2 regions of the Rhizobium sp. KNZ2-6A genome follow, and region 2 is predicted to be linked to the other one. Evidence: riboswitches for the same ligand, from Rfam matches in the RefSeq annotation. Region 2 holds a riboswitch; the other holds the start of a gene.
What was found. A riboswitch is a leader RNA that binds a small molecule or an ion and turns the genes downstream of it on or off. The one in region 2 is predicted to bind thiamine pyrophosphate.
Positions count from the first base shown of each region.

Region 1 (7,841 bases), on a different contig from region 2:
GACGACCAGCATTGTGCTTGCTGCCGACGGAAGCGAACTCTTCGGGTCGCTGCTATCGCCGCAATGCCTCGGCATCATTGCCTTCGGCGCGATCTGCGCCATCGCCTGGGTCTTCATCGAGCGCCGCGCACCCGAGCCGATCGTGCCGATGACATTGTTTCGCAATCCGACATTCGGCCTTCTGCTGATCATCTCGATCACCAGCGGCGCCGTTGCCATCGGCATGGTCAATTACTTCGCGCTCTTCCTGCAGACAACGACGGGCCTTTCGCCCTCGATGGCCGGCCTGCTGTTCATTCTGCTGACCGGCGGCATCGTCTGCGGCTCGCTGTCGGCCGGCAGGCTGATTGCGGCCAGAGGGCGCTACAAGCCCTTTGCCATCGCAAGCGCTGCCTGCAGCGCCATCGCATTTGGCTCGCTTGCCGTCCTGCCCGCCGGCACACCCATCGTCTTCATCGGCGGCCTGATGCTGCTGCACGGCATCGGCATCGGTCTTGCGCAGCAAGTGCCCGTCATCGGCGTGCAGAACGCAGCCGCTGCCCGTGACGTCGGCGCGGCGACCGGCGCGGTCACGCTCTCGCGCATGGGCGGCGCCTCGATCGCCATCTCCATTTATGGCGCCATCATCGCCGCCAAGCTCGGCAATGTCGGCGTCTCCATATCAGGCGTATCCGATATCGAGCAACTGACACCGAAGATGATGGCCGCATTGCCCGAGGCGACCCGCGAGGCCGTCGCCAACGCCTATGCGAGCGCCTTCAGCCCGCTGTTCATGACGGCCGCCGGCATCTGCCTCATCGGCCTTCTGACCGCGCTGACGCTGAAGAACGTGCAGCTACCCGGTGCTGTGAAGAAATTCGAAAGCACCGCCGCCGCTCAGGCGGCCGAGTAACAAAAAGGTATATTCTTAAGTAAACCCAATATTCTACTGCCATAGTAACTGCACTACGCAATTAGTTTTTGAGCGTGCCTAAGCAACCTTTCATTCCGTCTGTCTATAAAACCTACGAAATCGTCATCAAAGTCAGCTACATGACAAAATACGCTCGATAAAAGCTCTTCTCTTCCGTCAATTGGAATTAGCTCTTCGAGATAAATAGATGGCAATTTCTTTCCAATTTTCTTATTTTCGGCAGCACTAAGGAAACAGAAATTTGCAAGGCTGTTTACCTGATCCTCCGCTTCATTCTTAAAAGAAGCCTTTGGATAAATATGGTGAAACTCAGATCTATTATACGCCTGAAGGACCGGCTCAAGATCAATTTCCTTACTAGACATAAAACTCCTAGGAATATTATTTGATAACATCAAAACAAAAGTCTTTGTATTTGCTGTGGTTGTCCTAAATACGTTTTTCTTAAAAAACTCAGGAGATATATCAATATCCATGGAATCGATATGCGATTGCATGCCATTTTTTAACGATTTCATTTCCTTAATATCGCGTATTACTGCCTTTCTGGTTTGGCTACTATATCTATTACCCAAACAAGACCTCCAAAACCAACGCTTTAATTTTAGATATGTTTGGTTACTGTATGAAACTTCCTTGCCATCTGGCTCCGCGAAAAATACGGACAGTGGTATAAGCAATGCGGGATATGGAAGATTTTTGAGATTGTAGACACAAAGTTGCGTACGCAAGAAGTCGATAGCTCCCTTAATTCCATTACGAACTCGCGGAAACTCTTCCCTCACAGTTTGACCATTTAGTTCTAGCAAAGTTTCAGCCGACGGCTCATCTTTAAGTATAGCCGCAGTACACCGCAGTATTAGATCTGAATCTTCTCCCACGCCTTCAAAACCAAACTCCTCCAGCTCATCCTTTAATCCCTTAAAACTCTCCAGGAGATCAAAATTCTCATTCCACGTCCACGCAGAAAGAAGTTGGAGCGTATCTAGCTCAACGCCAAGCCTGTTTACTCGTTCAAAGACAATAGCGACCATAGACCTATCTTCGGTTTTTAGGACCTGTACAGGTATTGTTACTTCTTTAAACTTTTCTTGTAATCTATCGACTTGATTAATTTGATCCTCAGTGAGGTGAGAAGTTGCTTCTCGATAGGAGACAGAATCGAACAGTACTCTTAAGGGAAAATATCTCTCGTTATCCACTTCGTTATCTTTAAGAGGATAAAATTGGCTCTCCTGCGCGTTATTGCCGGATTTTAGATCAAAATAAATATCGCTCCATTTATCATCAATCTTAGGCTTCAATTCTGTTTGAAACACCGTAAAAATTGAAGTTAGACGCTGCTGCCCATCCAGCACATAATCTACGGGATAATCTTCCTCGGGATCAGGGAGATCAAATCTACCGAGGCTTCTTTCTACGTTTAGCTTGTTTTTGGTTCGCCAAAACAATAAAGAACCAAACGGATAATTTTTATAGATACTATCCATTAAGTAGGCAACATGATCCATGTCCCATACAAAGCCTCGCTGAAATGCGGGTATTCTTATGCCTCCGCCCTTGACGGAATCTAGTAATTTACGAACAGAATAAGATTGATATTCCATACTGGATCTACCTAAAATTAAGTTAGAGAATCAATTTTCTATCTATAGCAGATAAATTTGTTTTGCGAAGATAGGTTCAAATGGCAAACGTACTTGTCATCCCTTCGTCACAAGGCTAAATCTGCCGACGCTCTAACGGGGTGCCTCATGTCCTTCCGGACATCTGGCTGAGAGGCTTTCATCGGCCAACCCGCGGAACCTGATCCGGCTAACACCGGCGGAGGGATTAGACGCGTGACGAAATCATAGCGCCCTTTTCCCCTTCAAGACGAAACCTAGAGCGTGATGCCGAAAAGCGTAAACGGTTTTCGGGCGACATCATGCTCTAATTATTTGATTTTAGAGCGGATTCAGATTTTAGGTCGATAGACCTAAAATCATCCGGCTCCAGGAGGAGGCGCTGTCGTGCAAAACCGATCGCTATTGTCATTCTTCGCCGGCCTGACCCTTGCCGCCGGCGCAACGTTTTTTGCTGCCCAGACGGCCGAGGCAGCCGACAAGACCCTGACCATCTACACCTATGAGAGCTTCACCGCCGATTGGGGTCCGGGCGCCAAGGTCAAGGCCGCCTTCGAAAAGACCTGCGGCTGCACGGTCAATTATGTCGCCGTCACCGATGGCGTCGCACTTCTGTCCCGCCTGAAGCTGGAGGGCGCCGGCACCAAGGCCGATGTCGCTCTCGGCCTCGACACCAATCTCGTCGACGAGGCCAAGGATACCGGCCTCTTCGATAAAAGCGGCGTCGACACGTCTGCCCTCAAGGTCCCCGGCGATTTCAAGGACGACGTCTTCGTGCCCTACGACTACGGCCATTTCGCCGTGATCTACGACAGCCAGGCGGTCAAGAACCCGCCGAAGAGCATGAAGGATCTGATCGAGGGCGATTCCTCGCAGAAGATCGTCATCGAGGATCCGCGCACCTCGACGCCGGGTCTCGGCCTGCTGCTCTGGGTCAAGTCGATCTATGGCGATAAGGCGGCCGACGCCTGGACGAAGCTCAAGGGCCGCATCCTGACCGTCACCCCCGGCTGGTCGGAAGCCTATGACCTCTTCACCAAGGGCGAAGCGCCGATGGTGCTCTCCTATACGACGTCGCCGGCCTATCACATGATCGAGGACAAGACCGATCGCTATCAGGCGGCCGCCTTCTCGGAAGGACATTATATCCAGATCGAAGTCGCCGGCCTCATCAAGTCCTCGCCGAACAAGGAACTCGCCCGCGACTTCCTGAAGTTCATGATCTCCTCGGGCTTCCAGGACATCATCCCGACAAGCAATTGGATGATGCCGGTCTCCACCACCTCGGAGCCGCTTCCGGATGCCTTCAGCAAGCTCGTCGTGCCGTCGAAGACCTTCCTGATGAGCCCCGATGTCGTCGACAAGAACCGCAAGGCCTGGATCGACGAATGGCTGGCCGCCACCAGCGGCAATTGACGCCCTGAGCATGCTTGCGGCATCCGAACGAAGACGCGCCATTTCCGGCGGGGCGCTCAGCCTCGCCGGCATCATGCTCTTCGTCGGGGTCGCGGTCCTCGTCCTTTTGGCCGCCGGCATCGAATCCGGCGGCGACACCACGCTGGCCGACCCCTATCTGCTGCGCGTCCTACGCTTCACGCTGCTGCAGGCGGTGCTTTCGACGCTGCTCTCCGTAGTGCTCGCCATACCGGTCGCCCGCGCCTTGGCGCGCCAGCCGCGCTTTCCCGGCCGACTGTGGCTGCTCCGACTGATGGCGGTGCCGATGGGCTTGCCGGTGCTGATCGGCGCGCTCGGCCTGCTCGGCATATGGGGGCGGCAGGGGCTGCTCAATCAGGCTCTTGCAGCACTCGGCCTGTCGCAACCCGTTAGCATCTATGGCCTTGCCGGTATCCTGCTGGCGCATGTCTTCTTCAACATGCCGCTCGCCTGCCGGCTGATGCTGGCCGGGCTGGAGCGCGTGCCGGCGGAATATTGGCTTGTGGCCGGCGGGCTCGGCATGCGGCCGGCCTCGGTCTTCCGCTTCATCGAATGGCCTATGCTGCGCGGCCTTATTCCCGGCATTGCCGGCCTGATCTTCATGCTCTGCGCCACCAGCTTCACGCTGGTCCTGATCCTTGGCGGCGGCCCGGCCGCAACGACGCTGGAAGTGGCGATCTATCAGGCGCTCCGCTTCGATTTCGATCCCAGCCGCGCCGTGATGCTGTCGCTGCTGCAGATCGCCGTCACTCTCCTCATCCTCGGCGCCATGACGCTGTTTCGCTCGCCCGACGATCATGGGCTGACCAGCGGCCGCGCGCTCCGCCGCATCGATGGGCAGAAGACGGCTGCCCGATGGATCGACGCTCTTCTGCTTTCAGCTGCTGCGCTCTTTCTCGGCCTGCCGCTCGCTTCGGTCGTCGTGACCGGCCTCGAGGCAAACCTTCCGAAGCTCGCCGGCCAGCCGATCTTTCTGCAAGCGGCCGTCACCAGCCTCGCCATCGCAATCGCCGCCGGCCTTCTGGCCGTCTTGATATCCTTTGCCATCATCCGCGCCCGATCGGTAATATCGGCGGATCGCCGCAAGACCGCCAGCCTGCGCGGCCTGGCGCTCGCCTTGAGCGCAAGCTCGTCCCTTATTCTGCTGGTCCCGCCGATCGTGCTGGCAACCGGCTGGTTTCTGGCGCTGAGACCATTGGGCGATCCCAGCCGCTTCGCCGCCATCCTCATCGTTGTTATCAATGCGCTGATGGCGCTGCCCTTCGTCATCCGCGTCATCGAGCCGGCCTATGCGGTCCACCGCCGCCGCACTGAACGGCTGGCGACGAGCCTCGGCCTTCACGGCATTGCCCGTCTTCGCCTCATCGATTGGCCGGGCTTGCGCAAGCCGCTCTTCACCGCGCTCTCCTTCGCCATGGCGCTTTCGCTTGGTGATCTCGGCGCCGTGGCGCTCTTCGGCTCGGACAGCCTGATGACCCTGCCCTGGCTGGTCTACAGCAAGCTCGGCAGCTACCGCACCAACGACGCCGATGGATATGCCTTGATCCTCGGCCTAGTGTGCCTTCTTTTGACCATCGCCGGCACCGCCGGCCAAGGTACGCGCGATCATGAAAGCAAGGGAAATGACTGACGGCCACGACATGAAGGAACAAGGCATCGCCATGGCCGGCGTCGAGCTGCGCCTCGGCACGCACGACTTTCGTTTCGATTGCGCATTGCCACAGGGCAAGATCATCACCATTGCCGGACCGTCGGGATCTGGAAAATCGACCTTCCTCAATTTATTGGCCGGCTTCGAACAGCCCGATCGCGGCCGCATTCTGCTTGCCGGACAGGACGTGACCGGCCTCCACTCCGCCGAACGGCCGGTGTCGCTGGTCTTTCAGGACAACAACCTCTTTGCCCATCTCGATCTCTTCACCAATGTCGGTCTCGGCATCAGCCCGTCATTGAAGCTTTCGCCACGGGACCGGCAAAGGGTCTCGGAGGCCCTGGCGCGCGTCGGGCTGCCCGGCTTCGAGAAGCGCAAGCCGGGAACGCTCTCCGGCGGCGAACGACAACGCGCCGCTTTCGCAAGGGCGCTGGTGCGCGACAAACCAATCCTGCTGCTGGACGAACCCTTCGCCGCCCTCGATCCGGGTCTCCGCTCGGGCATGGTCGAGCTTTTGAAAACACTGCATCGCGAAAGCGGCAATACGGTGCTGATCGTCTCGCACGATCCGGCCGAGGTGCGGCGCCTTGCCGACCATGCCGTCTTCATCGATGGCGGCGCAATCGGGCTTGCCGCCCCCATAGAGACCTTCCTGAAGACAGGCGATATCCCGGCATTGACCACATTTCTGCAGCATTGATTGCGCTGCAGCATCCAGCCATCGGCTTTGCCTTAATTTCGTCGTGCCGAACGGCTGAAAGTCCTGGGAAATGCTTGCTAAAATACAACGCCGCCACATTTAAACGGAGTCTCGCTATGCAACCGATGCCAAAATCGGCTACAGCAAGGGTTGGAGACCGTCCGGGCAGATGCGGATCGATGGGGATGCAAGCAACCTATATCGGCGCGCGACGATGATCAGCCCGGTAACGATCAACCGGATTTGGCGCCGAGCCGGCATGGCAGCGAAATGAGTGGGACACTGGTACTGAAGCAGAGCGAACGAGCAGAACGAAGGATCAGCGTGACCGTCGCAGCCCGTTTGCGCCGCCTTGCCCCGCTTCTTGTCGCCGCCATGGTGCTGGACAGCTGCCAGACGGTGATGGACCAATCCTATCAGCCGAGCGTTTCGCCCTCCGCCAATCCGCAGATCGTCTCCGAAGTGCAGAAAAACGATCCGCGCGCGCAGATGGGCGCACGCGAGCATCCACGCATCCTCGCAAGCTATGGCGGCGAATACAAGGACGCCAGGACCGAGCGCCTCGTTGCCCGCATCGCCGGCGCCCTGACCAGCGTGTCGGAAAATCCGCAGCAGTCCTATCGCATCACCATTCTCAATTCGCCCTCGATCAACGCCTTCGCGCTTCCAGGCGGCTATCTTTATGTCACCCGCGGCCTTCTGGCGCTTGCCAATGATGCTTCCGAAGTCGCTGCCGTGCTGTCGCACGAGATGGCGCACGTGACAGCCAATCACGGCATCGAGCGGCAGAAGCGCGAGGAAGCCGAAGTCATCGCCAGCCGCGTCGTTTCGGAAGTCCTGTCGAGCGATCTGGCCGGCAAGCAGGCGCTTGCGCGCGGCAAGCTGCGTCTCGCCGCCTTCTCGCGTCAGCAGGAACTCCAGGCCGATGAGATCGGCATCCGCACGCTCGGCCAGGCGGGCTACGATCCCTATGCCGCCGCCCGCTTCCTGAATGCCATGGAAGACTACAGCCGCTTCATGTCGGCCAATTCCGATGCCGATCAGAGCCTGGACTTCCTGTCGAGCCACCCGAGCACGCCGCAGCGCATCGATCTCGCCAAGGCGCATGCCCGCGAATTCGGTGAGGAACGTAAGGTCGGCGACATCGGCCGCGATTATTACCTGAACGGCATCGATGGCCTGCTCTATGGCGACAGCCCCGAGGAAGGCTATGTGCGCGGCCAGACCTTCCTGCATGGCGGTCTCGGTATCCGCTTCGACGTGCCGCCCGATTTTCGCATCGACAATAAGGTCGAGGCTGTGATGGCGACCGGCCCCGGCGATATCGCCATCCGCTTCGACGGGGTTGCCGACAGCCAGAACCAGAACCTGACGAATTATATTTCCAGCGGCTGGGTGACGGGCCTCGATCCCTCGTCGATCCAGTCGATCACCGTCAACGGCATGCCGGCCGCCACCGCGCGTGCTTCGGCCGATCGCTGGGATTTCGATGTCACCGTCATCCGCGACCGCACGCAG
Region 1 is NZ_JBNDIC010000021.1:83,480-91,320, reverse strand. It holds gene ACPYOP_RS16400 (MDR family MFS transporter) at 1-892, shown strand, start outside; gene ACPYOP_RS16395 (GmrSD restriction endonuclease domain-containing protein) at 946-2,520, opposite strand; TPP riboswitch at 2,647-2,763, shown strand; gene thiB (thiamine ABC transporter substrate binding subunit) at 2,962-3,954, shown strand; gene thiP (thiamine/thiamine pyrophosphate ABC transporter permease ThiP) at 3,965-5,602, shown strand; gene ACPYOP_RS16380 (thiamine ABC transporter ATP-binding protein) at 5,595-6,323, shown strand; gene ACPYOP_RS16375 (M48 family metalloprotease) at 6,699-7,841, shown strand, end outside.
Region 1: it holds a riboswitch for thiamine pyrophosphate, as region 2 does, so the genes downstream of both, thiB (thiamine ABC transporter substrate binding subunit) here and thiM (hydroxyethylthiazole kinase) in region 2, are expected to answer to the same signal.

Region 2 (7,841 bases):
CTGATGTTTGTACGCAAGGCGTAGACACGGGCTTTGTTGCCCTGGGCTATGCCAAGATCGCGATACTGGGTGTCGTGCAGGGATTGACCGAGCTTCTGCCGGTCTCATCCACCGCCCATATGCGCCTGGTGCCGGCCTTGCTCGGCTGGCAGGATCCGGGTTCGGCCTTTTCGGCTGCGATGCAGCTTGCGGCCCTTGCCGCCATCGTCTCCTATTTCTGGAGCGACGTTCGCTACGTCACCTTCGGATCGCTCGATGCCATCAGGCAAAGGGATTGGCGCTCGCCCGCGATGCGGCTTGCGATCGCCATCGTGATTGCAACGGTGCCGATCGTCATTGCAGGCCTCCTGCTTTCGTCGTCCCTGAATGCCTGCGGCACATCGTTGCGCAGCCTTTGGGTCATCGGCATCGCCTGCGTTGTCATGGGCCTGCTTCTGGCGGTTGCCGAACTCTACAGCCGCCACAGGAAGGGCATCGAGCAGATGACACTGATGGATGCCCTGTTCGTCGGCATCACCCAGGTCGGCGCGCTTGTTCCCGGTGTCTCTCGTTCGGGCTCGACTCTGACCGGCGCATTGTTTCTTGGCCTGAAGCGCGATGAGGCCGCACGGTTCTCGTTCCTGCTCGGCCTGCCGGCCATTGCGCTTGCCGGTCTGAAGGAGCTCTTCGAGCTCTACAAGGCGCATATTCCGATGGAAGCCTGGTCCGTCCTGATCGTCGGCCTGATCGTCGGCAGCATATCGTCCTTCATCGCCATATGGGGACTGATGCGCTTTTTGGAGCGTTTCTCGACCTGGCCTTTCGTCATCTACCGCATCGTGGTTGGCGTCGTCATCCTCTTCGGCGTGCTGATCATGGGATGGGCTTGAGCGGACAAAATCAATCCGGCTGCCAAGACTTCAATGCTGGCGCTGCCCTCCCAGGCAGCGCCTTTTTTATTCTGGGGCTATTATCCGAAGACGAGGCCACCATCGACGATAAGATTTTGCCCGGTAATGGCGCGTGCCCATGGACTTGCAAAAAATAGCACCGCATCGGCAGCCTCTTCGGGCGTAGCGACGCGACGCAGCGGCGTATTCGCGGCGATGATGTCGAAAACAGCTTCCGGCGTTGCGCTGCTCGCATCGGTCGTGCGCAAAAGACCGCCGGAGACCATGTTAACGGTGATCCCGAGCGGGCCGAGTTCGGACGCAGCCGTGCGAGTCAGCGACAGCAGCGCCGCCTTGGCGGCGGTATAATCGTGATAGGGCACCACCGGATTCTGGAAAAGGTTCGTGCCGATCGTGACGATCCGGCCAAAGCCTGCCTGCGCCATTACCGGTCGAACCGACTGTATCAGGTTCAAGGCGCCCTGCAGCGCGGTTTCCATCTGGATCGCCATCTCGGCCCAGCTCAAGGCGTCCAATTTCGAGCGCGCATCGCCGTTGAAGCTGAAATCGGCCAGTGCATTATGGACGACCGTCGTTGGCGCTCCGAAATGCTCGGTCACCTCGGCAACGAGCCGCTTCGTATCTCCGAGATCGCGGACATCGGCCTGGAACGCTTTCGCATGATTGCCAAGTTGTGCTGCGAGCGCCTCTGCCCGTTCGCGGCTTGCTCGATAGTTGATGGCAACCTTCGCGCCTTCGCGAGCAACGGCTGTAGCGATCGCGGCACCGAGACCGCGCCCGGCGCCGGAAACGATGACGATCTGATCCTTGATCGGCAAGCTCATTTTCTCACTCCTTTTCCGTCTGCCCAGAGCGCATGGAAATGCTGCACGGGGCCGTGGCCGCTGCCGACCGAAAGCTCGCCTGCGGCGGCAACCGCGGCGGCGAGATAGGCTTTGGCGGCTGCGATGGCTTCGGGGAGCGGCGAGCCCTTGGCGATCTCGGCTGCGATGGCGCTGGAAAGCGTGCAACCGGTTCCGTGTGTGTTCTTCGTCGGCAGCCGTTCGGCTTCGAACCAGGTCAGGCGACCGACGCTTGCCAGCACGTCCGGACTTTCTCCACCCTCGAGATGACCGCCCTTGACGAGAGCTGCCGCAGGTCCGAGCGCTGCCAGCGCAAGCGCCTGACGGGCCATGTCTTCGCGGCTTCCTGCCTCCGTGTCATGCAGCAGCGCCGCAGCCTCGGGCAGGTTCGGTGTGATGATTGTCGCCAGCGGCAAGAGCCGCATAGTGAGCACGTCGACGGCGTCGGCGGCAAGCAGGGCGGCGCCACCCTTGGCGATCATGACGGGATCGAGCACGACGAGCACATCGCGATGTCGTGCCAGAATGTCCGCGACGGCATCCGCAATTGCGGCGTTGGCAATCATGCCGATCTTGACGGCATCGACACGGATATCGGCGAAGATCGCCCGGACCTGGTCCGCCACGAAAGAGGGCGGCACCGGATGAACGCCGGTGACGCCTTGTGTGTTCTGCGCCGTCAAGGCGGTCAGGACGGCCATTCCATAAACGCCGCGTGCGGAAAAGGTCTTCAGGTCAGCCTGGATGCCGGCGCCGCCGGATGGGTCGGAGCCGGCGATGGACAGGACGTTGCGAATCACGGGGCGGATCATGGGCGGGCCTCCTTGATGGCGTTCGCGATGACGGCTGTCGCGGCTTGTGGGTTCGGTTGGCCGCAGATGGCCGAGACGACCGCAAGGCCGTCCGCGCCGGACGAGAAAACCTCTCTCGCATGCTCTGCCTTGAGGCCGCCGATCGCGACTGAAGGAACCGGGCAGAGCCCGACGATGCGGGTGAGACCATGGAAGCCGATCGGTTGCTTGTGGTCGGGCTTGGTTGCCGTGGCAAAGACCGGGCCTATCCCAGCATAGTCGACGATCCCAGCATCCATGGCGGAGGCGAGGGCTTCCGTTTCCACCGAGAGGCCGAGGATCATGTTCGGCCCGATCAAGCGGCGCGCTTCGGCGGCATTCATGTCCTCTTGTCCGATATGCAGACCATCGGCACCGATGGCGATGGCAGCCTCGACATTGTCGTTGACGATCAGCCGGGCATTGGTTCCCTGCAGGATCTGTTTGAGAGCCCGGCCCGTCTCGATCATGACTGCGGTCGAGGCATGTTTGTCGCGCAGCTGTACGATCGTGGCGCCGCCGGTAATGGCCGCCCGGGTCGTTTCGATCATGCCAAGGTCGGCACATAGCGTGGGGTCGAGAACGAGGTAGAGCGAGAGATCGAAGTCTTTCATGCTGCCGATATCCTTGCGTCGCGATCCAATATTTCCGGAGTGAGGGCTGCGAGTGCATCGAGGAAGCGCCAGGAGAAGGAGCCTGGGCCTTCGGCTGGCACTCCCGCCTGCGCACCGGCAACGGCAAAGACCGCGAGCGCCGCTACGGTTGCATCGAATGGCTCATCCGGCGTTGCCGCCGCAAAGGCGCCGACGAGGCAGGTGAGCGAGCAGCCGAGGGCCGTTACCTGCGGCATGAATGGCGAACCGCCGGCAATGCGCTTGGCCTTCTGCCCATCCGTCACGAGATCCGTAACGCCGGTGACGGCGACCACGCATCCGTGCTTTTCAGCCAGTTGCCGGGCGGATTCTTCCGCCTGCTCTACGGCGTCGCGGCTATCGACGCCCTGGCCACGGCTGGCGCCGCCGGCAAGCGCGATGATCTCGGATGCATTGCCGCGAATGATCGTCGGCCGCAGCTCCAGCAATTGCCCGATCGCCTTGCGGCGAAACCCGGTCGCATAATGGGCGACCGGATCGAGGACCCAAGGCTTTCCGGCGTCGTTGGCCGACCGAGCCGCCTTCAGCATGCCCGCAAGCCAGCCGGACGAGAGCGTGCCGATATTGATCGTCAGTGCGCCGGAGATCGCGGCAAACTCGCCTGCTTCCTCTTCGGCATGCACCATCGCCGGCGATGCCCCGGCTGCGAGCATCACATTGGCCGCAATATTCATGGCGACGAAATTGGTGATGCATTGCACCAGCGGCGGATTGGCCCGCATGGCATGAAGCAGATTGCCTAGTGTGGTTTGGTCTTGCATATCGCCCTTTTCGGGCGGGCGAGGCGCAAAGGGACGACGTGCTGAACTTCGCGAGGTCCCGAGCGACTCCCTCCGCCAGCATGATCTGGTTCAGGTTCGAAGGGTCCTTCTCAGCCCGCCGGAAAGCGGGCGCCCCTGTCTCTCATCCTCCTACTTTTCGCAGACAAAGACGCCGGTGTCATCAGCAAATCACAAAGGCTTCAGCGACGAATGGGAATTGGAACCGCCTTATTTCCGGGCGAGACATGCATTGAATGCATGGGTGCAGTGATCTCTTAGCTCTGCAAAAGGCTGAGGGTTTCGACTACATATCTCTCATCGAAGCGACGGGAGCGCCAAGCACGGCCGCTCAGCTTCGAAAGCCCAAGGAAAGGGGATCATCATGAACGTAGCACGCTCTTTTAATAACTGGCGCAAGTATCGTCAGACGGTCGCCGAACTGGGCCGTATGTCCACGCGCGAACTGCATGACCTGGGTATCGATCGCGGCGAAATCCGCAATGTTGCCCGAGCAGCCATCGCTCGCTAACGGCCGCAACGGCTCCTTATAAAGCTGCATTATGCCAGCGCCTGTTCTCCAGAGCAGGCGCTTTTGTTTTGTCTGGAAGCTATCGTTCCATGCTTTGATCTGAACCGTAAGCGGATCAACTCAGCCAGCCGCTTTTCGCATAGCGCATAACTGCCCTGCAAATAAATGCCTATGCAGTGAGCAAAACTTGGCTATTATCCTTCTCATCGAAGCGATGCATCTCCTCCCGCATCCCTTCGTTTTTGCAGACGTCCTTCTCCTCCTCCCAGGGACGACTGCGGGAACAGCGGCATTCCTCCTCCCGTCCGCTGTTCGGTTCTTGTAAAAAGCCTGCCGCACCTCCTCCCGCGGCAGGCTTTTTCGTTTCAGACCACATTCAACCGATTTTCGCTTCATCCTCGCTGCCACGCAGCGCGTGTCGAAACGCGATCACTGCCGTTTGTGCCATCTCCGATCCGGGCTTGGTTGAAAACCGACGACCTCCTCTCGCAAAAATGAACGGCCGGCACTATGTGCCACACCTGTAGCGCGCTACATCGAAGACCAACCCCCAACGTGATTCCCCGAGACAGGAGGATGCCCATGACCGGTTCTGCCGAATACACGCCGCCGAAAATCTGGACTTGGAACAAGGCCAATGGCGGCCAGTTCGCCAATATCAACCGTCCGATCGCCGGGCCGACCCATGAAAAGGAATTGTCTGTGGGGCGTCATCCCCTGCAGCTTTATTCGCTCGGTACGCCGAATGGCGTGAAGGTTACCATCATGCTCGAAGAGCTGCTGGCGCTCGGCCACAGCGGCGCGGAATATGATGCCTGGCTGATCAAGATCGGCGAGGGCGACCAGTTCGGCAGCGGTTTCGTCGACGTCAATCCGAATTCGAAGATCCCGGCCTTGCTGGATCGCAGCGGCCCGCAGCCGGTCCGCGTTTTCGAATCGGCTTCTATCCTGATGTATCTCGCCGAAAAGTTCGGTGCCTTCCTGCCGACCGAGCAGCCGGCTCGCGCCGAATGCCTGTCGTGGCTGTTCTGGCAGATGGGCAGCGCGCCCTATCTCGGCGGCGGCTTCGGCCATTTCTTTGCCTATGCCCCGACAAAGATCGAATATGCGATCGATCGCTTCGCCATGGAAGTGAAGCGCCAGCTCGACGTGCTCGACCGTCGTCTTGCCGAAAGCGAATATATCGCCGGCAGCGACTACACCATCGCCGATATTGCGATCTGGCCGTGGTATGGCGGTCTTGCCAAGGGCTGGCAGTACGGCGCTGGCGAATTCCTGCAAGTGCAGGATTACAAGAACGTTCAGCGCTGGGCCGAGCAGGTCTATTCGCGTCCTGCGGTCAAGCGCGGCCGAATGGTCAATCGCATGACGGGCGATCCGTCCGAGCAGCTGCGCGAGCGCCATGAGGCCAGCGACTTCGAGACCAAGACGCAGGACAAGCTCGAACCTGCAAGCTGACAGGCAGTTTTGCTCGTTATTTCTTCGAACCCGCGGTCTCCGGCTCGCGGGTTTTTAATTGGTTTGCAAGCGATGTTCGTGAGGCGGCCAAGTCAGCCTCGCTCCATCTTGTCGGGTCTAATGTCCTGCTGCCGGAGGCGTACCGCCCGGCAGAGAACGCAAGGCGCTCCCGCAATGCGTTTCACCCATGACGCAAGAGGAATGCTTCTCCATGCAGCAAGTTGCTGATGATAATGCCCTGGATAACAATGCCATCGCGGGCCTGTCGTCGCAGCAATCGAATGGGGAGAGAGAGGCGCTTTTAAAGTGCCTGGTTTCGGGCGGTGACGAGCGGCTGGATTGCGATGCCGCCAGCGGCCTCAATATGTATGGCTATGGCCCGGCGCCTCGTCCGGGCGACCTTGCCTTCGGCTCCTCCACGGCGTCGACGATTTCCGCCGGTGCCTTTGCCGAAGTCAAGACCTACCACGCCGGTCTGGTCCGCGAAATGGAAACCGGCTCGGTCGCAGCCATCTATGAGCGTGAAATTGGACGAGTGCGTCAGGATCTATTGCGTCAGCTTGGCCTCAACCAGGTCGCCGGACAACCGCACATTGATGCGATCCTGGCAACCTCGGGCACGGACATCCATCTCTTTGCTGCCTCGCTTCTGGCGCGTGAGGATGATCGCGCCTTGATGACCATCACGCTGATGGGCAACGAGACCGGCAGCGGCGTCATGACCGCTTCGGCCGGCCGGCATTTCATGGGGCGTGTCAGCAGCGACCGCGCGGTTGCCAAAGGCGAGGAGCTGCGGCCCGGCGACGCAACACGCAACGCGACTATCGCCGTCCGGAACAAGGACGGTTCCCTTCGTGCGGATATCGAGGTCGAGGAAGAATTGCGGGGCCTGATCGAACTCGGCCGTGCTGCGGGTTTGAGATGCCTGCTCGTCGTGACCGATGTCTCCAAGACCAGTTTGCTTGCTCCGAGCCTGGAAACCGTGCTGCGCCTTAAGGCGCGTTTCGGCGACGCGCTCGACATCATGATCGATGGCTGCCAGTTCCGCCTGTCGGCGGCAACGATCGGCGCTTACCTCGCGCATGGCTTCATGGTGGCGCTCACGGGCTCGAAATTCCTTGCCGGACCGATTTTCTGCGGCGCGCTTCTATGCCCCCCGCAAATGTCGGAACGCTTCAGGCATCGCCACCTGCCGGCGGCTCTGTCCGATTATTGCGGCAAGGCCGAATGGCCAAAGGGTTGGGCAGCGCGCGAAACGCTATCCGAGCGCGCCAATTTCGGCCTGCTGCTACGCTGGAAGGCGGCTTTGTTCGAATTGCAATCCTTCGTCGCTCTTCCGGAAGAGCAGGTCATTACCGTTCTCTCCGCCTTCGCCGAAGCCGTAACCGCCAGGCTTGCCAACGACCCCGCCTTTGCGTTGCTGGACAGCCGCCCCCTTGATCGGCGCTGCCTGTGGGATGTGCCGTCGGTTCGCCACTGGGATGAAATCCCTTCGATCTTTTCGTTCTATCTGCGCAACGCTGGCGATGCAGATGTCTTAAACGCTGCCAAGACCGCGGCGGTCTACAAGGAGCTGGCCATTGAGGAAGATGGGTTCGCCGCCGTGCGCCTTGGCCAGCCCGTTCGCTGCGCCGATTTCGGCGAGATGCCGGCCAGCGCCCTTCGCATTTGCCTGAGCGCGCCCTTGGTCGTGGGGGCTGCCAAGAGCACCGAAGCGCTTGCAGGCGTTATCGATCAGGCCATGCTGGTGCTCGACCGGACGGCGGAGATCGCGGCACGGCATTCCTCCATGCCCACCGCAAGGCTTGCAAGCGCGTAGAGCATTTCCGCTTTTCTTCGAATCGCAAAAATGCCCTATCTTCTTGTTTTTCTACGCAT
Region 2 is NZ_JBNDIC010000008.1:88,755-96,595, reverse strand. It holds gene ACPYOP_RS08195 (undecaprenyl-diphosphate phosphatase) at 1-869, shown strand, start outside; gene ACPYOP_RS08190 (3-oxoacyl-ACP reductase) at 950-1,714, opposite strand; gene thiD (bifunctional hydroxymethylpyrimidine kinase/phosphomethylpyrimidine kinase) at 1,711-2,532, opposite strand; gene thiE (thiamine phosphate synthase) at 2,541-3,176, opposite strand; gene thiM (hydroxyethylthiazole kinase) at 3,173-3,976, opposite strand; TPP riboswitch at 4,027-4,123, opposite strand; gene ACPYOP_RS08170 (DUF1127 domain-containing protein) at 4,359-4,505, shown strand; gene yghU (glutathione-dependent disulfide-bond oxidoreductase) at 5,088-5,963, shown strand; gene ACPYOP_RS08160 (hypothetical protein) at 6,175-7,782, shown strand.